Regions from separate parts of the Glycomyces sp. NPDC049804 genome, predicted to be linked through region 1. Evidence: riboswitches for the same ligand, from Rfam matches in the RefSeq annotation. Region 1 holds a riboswitch; the other holds the start of a gene.
The links. A riboswitch is a leader RNA that binds a small molecule or an ion and turns the genes downstream of it on or off. The one in region 1 is predicted to bind cobalamin.
Positions count from the first base shown of each region.

Region 2: it holds a riboswitch for cobalamin, as region 1 does, so the genes downstream of both, metE (5-methyltetrahydropteroyltriglutamate--homocysteine S-methyltransferase) here and AB0K52_RS17830 (hypothetical protein) in region 1, are expected to answer to the same signal.

Region 1 is NZ_JBFAMQ010000011.1:72,036-75,430, reverse strand. Features, by position in the region: gene AB0K52_RS17835 (hypothetical protein) at 1-405, shown strand, start outside; gene AB0K52_RS17830 (hypothetical protein) at 662-1,957, opposite strand; cobalamin riboswitch at 2,039-2,234, opposite strand; gene AB0K52_RS17825 (TetR/AcrR family transcriptional regulator) at 2,348-3,007, shown strand; partial or broken gene AB0K52_RS17820 (chromosome partitioning protein) at 2,935-3,395, opposite strand, start outside.
Region 2 is NZ_JBFAMQ010000022.1:27,517-30,911, reverse strand. Features, by position in the region: gene AB0K52_RS23580 (hypothetical protein) at 1-94, shown strand, start outside; gene AB0K52_RS23575 (SDR family NAD(P)-dependent oxidoreductase) at 177-917, opposite strand; cobalamin riboswitch at 1,009-1,218, shown strand; gene metE (5-methyltetrahydropteroyltriglutamate--homocysteine S-methyltransferase) at 1,259-3,395, shown strand, end outside.

The DNA of each region.
Region 1 (3,395 bases):
GAGCGCGGCCGCGAAGGCGAACGCTCGCCTGGGCGCGGCAGCGATGCTGCTGGCAGCGAAGGCTTGCGAAGCGCCAAGCCGCGCGCTGGTCCGGCGGTCGTCGGCGAGCGCGGCCGCGAAGGCGAACGCTCGCCTGAGCGCGGCAGCGATGCTGCCGGCAGCGAAGGCTCGCGAAGCGCCAAGCCGCGCGCTGGTCCGGCGGTCGTCGGCGAGTGCAGCCGCGAAGGCGAACGCTCGCCTGAGCGCGGCAGCGATGTTGCCGACAGCGAAGGCTCGCGAAGCGCCAAGCCGCGCGCTGGACTGGCGGGCGTCGGCGAGTGCAGCCGCGAAGCCGAACGCTCGCCTGGGCGCGGCAGCGATGCTGCTGGCAGCGAAGGCTCGCGAAGCGCCAAGCCGCGCGCTTGACTGGCGGTCGTCGGCGAGTGCAGCCGCGAAGGCGAACGCTCGCGCGGGCGCGGCAGCGATGCTGCTGGCAGCGAAGGCTCGCGAAGCGCCATGCCGCTGAGCGCTGGTCCGGCGGTCGTCGGTGAGCGCGGCAGTGAAGACGAACGCGCGCGCGAGCGCGATTCGGATGGCGCTCATGGCTTGGGAAGCGCGCAGGCAGCGCCCGCCTTCGCGGCGGGCGCTGCCTGGGTTGCGTTCGCTCGGGGTCACGTGCCGACTATTGCTTGTCGGTGTCGTCGTCCGCAGTCGGTTCCCCGGACTCGCCCTTCGGCTCGTCCACGGCCGCAGGAGACTGAGCGTCGGCCACGGCGTCGGCCTTCTCCTCGGCCGCGGTGTCGCCGCCGCGGCGGGACTTCAGCGCGAAGGCGATGATGAGCGCGGCCAGCACGACCACGGCGGCGCCGATCGCCCACGGGAGCCACGAGGCCGAACCCTCGTCCTCGTCTTCGGCGGCGTCGGTCGCCTCGCCCGTGCCCTCGCCGCCGGCGTCGGCGCTCTCGCAGCCGGTGCCCGGCAGCCCGGCCTCCATGCCGGTCGCGTCGAGGTTCGCGAGGTCCTGGCCCGCGATCGGCACGATCGCCTGCGCGGTGGCGAGCAGGCGCGAGGCCTCCCCGAACTCGGGGTCCTCCGGGGCGGTGTACATGATCGCGCCCGGCTGCTCAGTGGTGCAGTCGAACTGCAGGGTCAGCAGGAACGCGACGGCGCTCTTCGCGGCGTCCGCGCTGCCGGCCGCCAGGAACGCCTGCGCGGCCATCGCGGTCGAGTTCGCGTTCTCGCCGAAGCCGTTGTCGAACCCGCCGGACTCGGCCTGCGCGCCCTCGAGCCACGCCACCGCCGACGCCAGCGGCTCGGCAGCCGCGTCGCCGAGCGTCACCAGGGCCGAAGCGACCAGGCCGGTCGTGTCGGGGTCGGAGATGCAGTCGTCGCCGCCGTCGACGTCGGCGTAGTTGAACCCGCCGTCGGGGCACTGCACCGCGGCCAGGCCGGCGGCGGCCTCGGCGCCCGCCGGGGTGTCGGTGCGGGAGAGGCCGAGCACGGCCCACGCGGAGGACGGCGCGGTGCCGTCGCCGTAGGTGCCGTTCGCGGTCTGCGAGGCGGTGACCTCGTCGGCGAGGCGGATCTCACCGAAGTTCGTCGCGTCGCCGCCCGCGGTGGCGACGGCGTACATGACCTTCCCGGCCGCGCCCGCGTTCAGCGCGGGTTCGGTGGCGCCCTCGACGGCGGGGTACACGTACGGGCTCAGGGTCTCGTTGCTGTTCAGCCACTCCAGCGTGGCCTGCACCTGGTCGCCGCCGACACTGGCGGCCTCGAGGGCGATGACGGCGTCGAGCGAGGACGAGACGTCCCCGCCGTTCCAAGAGGTGCCGTCGGACTGGGCGGCCAGCCAGGACGCGGCGGCCTGGGCGGGCTGCGCGAACGGGGCCTCCTGGGCCTCAGCCGGCGCGGCGGAGGCGAAGACGGTGATGGGCACGACCGCGGCGGCGGCCAGCAGTCGGGCGGGCAGGTGGCGCAATTGCCTGACCTTTCCTTGAGCGAGTGGGGTCTTCGGGCAGGCGGCGGCGCCGCAAGCGCCTGTAGACCACGACAGGCGTTGACAATTCGGATGGGCGTCGGCGGGCATTCGGGCTCACGCGGGTGGACCGAGCGGAAATGAAGGGTGCTCGGCATCGTTCGGCCGTGTTTCGAAGCACAGCGAACCGCGACTACCGTTGCGGGTCAGCGCCGGCCTTTCACCGGACTTCCCCCGCCTGGCGCCTGTTCAGTTTGGGGCCATTCTCGCGGGTGGATTCGCTGGGTGTCAAGCCGACCGGTCGCGCAGTGCAGCCGTTCACTCGCGCCACGCGAGTGAACTCCCGCCTTGCGGTTATTGACCCGTAGCACCGGGTGTCGATACGGTGCCAACGTGAGCAGAAATAAGAACGCCGATTTGGACAGAGTTCTACGCGCTGCGACACGGGTCTTCCTGGAACGCGGATTCTCCGCCACCTCCATGTCGGACCTCGTCGCGGCGACCGGCATGAACCGCGCCGGGCTCTACGCCGCCTTCGGCTCCAAGCACCAGCTCTACATCACCGCACTCGGCCGCTACCGGGAGGACACCGAACCCGAGCTGCGCTCGATCGCCCACCGCGCCCTCGAGAAGAAGGAGGACGAGCGGACCGACGCGCCCCGCGTCGTCGCCGACCTCCTGGACGTCGTCGCCCGCCACTCCAAGGAAGGCGGCTTCGTCGTGCGCGCCGCGGTCGAACTCGCCGACGACCCCGCCACCATGCGCCGCGTCCAGGAGGCTTGGACCGAGCTCGAACGCGATCTCGCCGCGATCCTGGCACGGGCGGTCGAGCGCGGCGAGATGGACCCCGCCGCCGTCCCCGACCGGCTGGCCCGCACCGTCCTCGTCTTCATCCAGGGATCGCTCGTCCTCGGCCACGCCGACGAGGACGACCACCGCCTCGCCGACGCCGCCGCCGGGCTCGTCGGGCTCCTCGCCGCCTACAGGCCCTCCGCGACTGCGGAAGAGATCCGCAGCCAGGCCGCCGACGACGCCTTGCTCAACGAGTCGTAGCGGATCGGCTCCCCCGAGTCGAGCAGCTTCTCGTACGGCGCCAACAGGACCGAACGAGTCCGGGCCGCGAAGTGCCGCTGCACCGCCGGCAGGTCCACGTCCTTCCTGTGGGCGGGCATCGACACCACCGACACCGCCCCGCGCACCAGGTCCCGGCGGCCGGTCTGCTCCAAGTGGTCGAGCATCCGCGCCGCGGTCTCCGCCGAGTCGTTGCGGGCCGACATCGTCACCACCAGCTGGTCGGTCGCGTCGATCGCCGCCTGCCAGTTCGCCGCCCGCACGTTGTTGCCGGTGTCGACGACGATGAGCTTGTAGAAGCGCGACACCGCCTCCCGCAGGTCCCCGAACGACTGCGCGGTGAGCATCTCCCCGGCCGTCGCCGACTCGT
Region 2 (3,395 bases), on a different contig from region 1:
ATCGACTGATGCGGCCGTGAATCCCTTCAGCGATGGAGCGGTGGTTGCGTACAGCGCGCCGCTCGACTCGAATCCGTTCACTGGCGAGCTCTGAGATACGCCGCAGACCTCACTTGCTCGACTCTGCGATGAGAACGGCCCGGCGAAAGCCCGCCGGGCCGATTTGTTTGCGCTGCTTATTGGTTGCGGCGGTGGACTTGTTGGGCTCCGATCTGGTCTCGGGGCATGATGGTGATCTGGTCGACGTTCACGTGGGCGGGGCGGGTGGCGACCCAGGCGATCGTCTCGGCGATGTCGTCGGCGGTCAGGGGGGTCATGCCGGCGTAGACGGCGTCGGCCCGCTCTCTGTCGCCGTCGAAGCGGACCAGGCTGAACTCGGTTTCGACCATGCCGGGGTCGATCTCGCAGACGCGCACGGGCTGGCCGACGAGTTCGAGGCGGAGCACTCGGGTCACGGCCGCTTCGGCGTGTTTGGCCGCGTTGTAGCCGCCGCCGCCCGGGTAGGGCTGGCGGGCCGCGATCGAGCCGATCACGACGACTTGGCCGTTGCCGGAGGCGACGAGTTTCGGCAAGAGCGCCTTGGTGACCCGGATGGTGCCGAGGACGTTGACGTCGTACATCTGCTGCCAGAGGTCGAGGTCGGCCGTGGCGATGGAGTCGAGGCCGAGGGCGCCGCCCGCGTTGTTGACCAGGAGGTCGCAGCGGCTGATGACGGCGGCGAAGGCGGCGACCGAGTCCTCGTCGGTGACGTCCAGGGGCAGTGCGGTCCCGCCGCACTCGGCGGCGACCTCGGCGAGGCGGTCGGTGCGGCGGGCGCCGAGGATGACGTCGAACCCGGCTTTGGCGAGGGCTTTGGCGGCGGCGGCCCCGATGCCGCTGCTGGCTCCCGTGACTACTGCTACAGGTTTGGTGCTCATGGGCCCCGAGCCTACCCATTCGACGACATTTCCGATCTGCGCTCGTCCCACTCTGCGGCCTTGTGCCGGATGCGGACCCGCAGCCGGCCGTACCATCGGTTCCGACGCTGGTTCCGGCGCGGTGCACTTGCCGCTCCGGCTAAGAGGGAATCTGGTGCGAATCCAGGACTGCCCCGCAGCGGTGAGAGGGAACGAAACCCGCCATGAGCACTGGGCCCGGAACCTGGGAAGCGGCGGGAAATAGGAGCCGGAGACGGCACGCCCTCGAGTCCGAATACCTGCCCGCGTACCGCGCGCGACCGCGCGCGGTCCCGTTGTCGCAAGTTCGAGGGAACTGACACATGAACACGACTACCAGCGTGCCCGCGAAACCGCAGGCCACCGCACTCGGATACCCGCGCATCGGCCCGAACCGCGAGCTCAAGCGCGCGCTCGAGGCCCACTGGTCCGGCCGGCTCGACGCCGCCGGCCTGGAGGCCGCCGCGGCGGCCGTCCGCTCCGGGATGCTCGACGACCTCTCGGTGCTCGACACGGTTCCGACCGGCACCTTCTCCTACTACGACCACGTGCTCGACACGATCTGCGCCGTCGACGCGCTCCCGCCTCGCCACCGGCGCGACAGCGAGCTCGCCTCGTACTTCGCCGCCGCTCGCGGGGACGACGCGGCCGTGCCGCTCGAGATGACCAAGTGGTTCGACACGAACTACCACTATCTGGTGCCGGAGATCGGGCCGAAGACCGCGTTCGCGGCCAAGCCCGCCAAGGCCGTCGCCGAGTTCATCGAGGCCAAGGAACGCGGCCTGGACGCCCGCCCGGTGCTGCTCGGTCCCGTCTCATTCCTCCTGCTCGCCAAGCCGAGCGAGGACGCGCCCGAGGGATTCGCGCCGCTCGACCGGCTCGAGGAGCTGGTCGAGGTCTACGTTGCACTGCTTGGCGCGCTTCACGATGCTGGAGCTGGGCTGATTCAGATCGATGAGCCTGCGCTCTGCGCCGACCGCACTGAAGCGGAGCTCGCAGCTACCGCTGCGGCGTACCGGCGACTCGTCGCCGAAGCCGAGATCGTCGTCGCGGGTGGCTATGGACCGTTCGGCGAGGCGCTACCGGTGCTCCTGGAGGCCGGCGTCGAGGGCATCGCCCTGGACCTCGTGCGGGGCCGAAGTGACCTCGATGCACTTGAGGCACTGGATGTTTCACGTGAAACATTTTTCCTCGCCGGTGTCGTCGACGGCCGCAACATCTGGCGCGCCGATCTCGCCAAAGGGGCGGCCGATCTCGCACGGCTGCAGGCGATCAGCGATCGCGTCGGGGTGTCCTCGTCGTCCTCGCTGCTGCACGTCCCCGTCGACCTCTCGCCTGAGACCGAGCTTCCCGAGGGGTTGTTCGAGCGGCTTGCTTTCGCCCGTCAGAAGCTCGCCGAGATCACGGCCATCGCTGATCCGGCCGGATCCCGTGAGACCCGGCCCTCGACGCCCGCCGCATGGCGCGACGAGGCCGTGCGCGAGCGGCTTTCGGCGCTCGGCGCGGACGCCGACCGGCGGCTGCCTTACGCCGAACGGCAAGCGGCCCAGGCCGAGCGCGTGCCGCTCCCGCCGCTGCCGACGACCACCATCGGGTCGTTCCCGCAGACCGCCGAGCTGCGCAACGCCCGCGCCGCGCACCGGCGCGGGCTCATGATCGACGCCGATTACAAGGCCCGCATGAAGGCCGAGGTCGCCGCCGTCATCGCCGAGCAGGAGAAGCTCGGACTCGATGTGCTGGTGCACGGCGAGCCGGAACGCAACGACATGGTCCAGTACTTCGCGGAGCAGCTCACCGGGTTCGCCACGACCGCCGCGGGCTGGGTCCAGTCGTACGGTTCGCGCTGCGTGCGCCCCCCGATTCTGTTCGCCGACGTGGCGCGGCAGGCCCCGATGACCGTCGAGTGGACCTCGTACGCGCAGTCGCTCACCGAGAAGCCGGTGAAGGGCATGCTGACCGGCCCGGTCACCATCCTGGCCTGGTCGTTCGTGCGCGACGACCAACCGCTCGCCGACACCGCCGACCAGGTCGCCCTCGCACTGCGCGACGAGGTCGCCGACCTCGAAGCGGCCGGGACCGCGATCATCCAGGTCGACGAGCCCGCCCTGCGCGAACTGCTGCCCGTGCGGGCGGCTTCCCGTGCGGCGTACCGGGACTGGGCCACCCGCTCGTTCCGCATCGCCACCGCGGGAGTGCGCCCGGAGACCTCGATCCACACGCACCTCTGCTACTCCGAGTTCGGCGAGGTCATCGACGCGATCGCGGCCCTGGACGCCGACGTCACCTCGATCGAGGCGTCCCGTTCGAAGATGGAGGTCCTGGCCGACCTCGACCGCGCGAACTACCGCAGCGCCGTCGGCCCCGGCGTGTGGGACATCCACTCGCCGCGCGTCCCGGCCGCCGAGGACATGGCCGAGGCGCTGCGCCTCGCCGTGGCCGCGCTCGGCCCCGAGCGGGTGT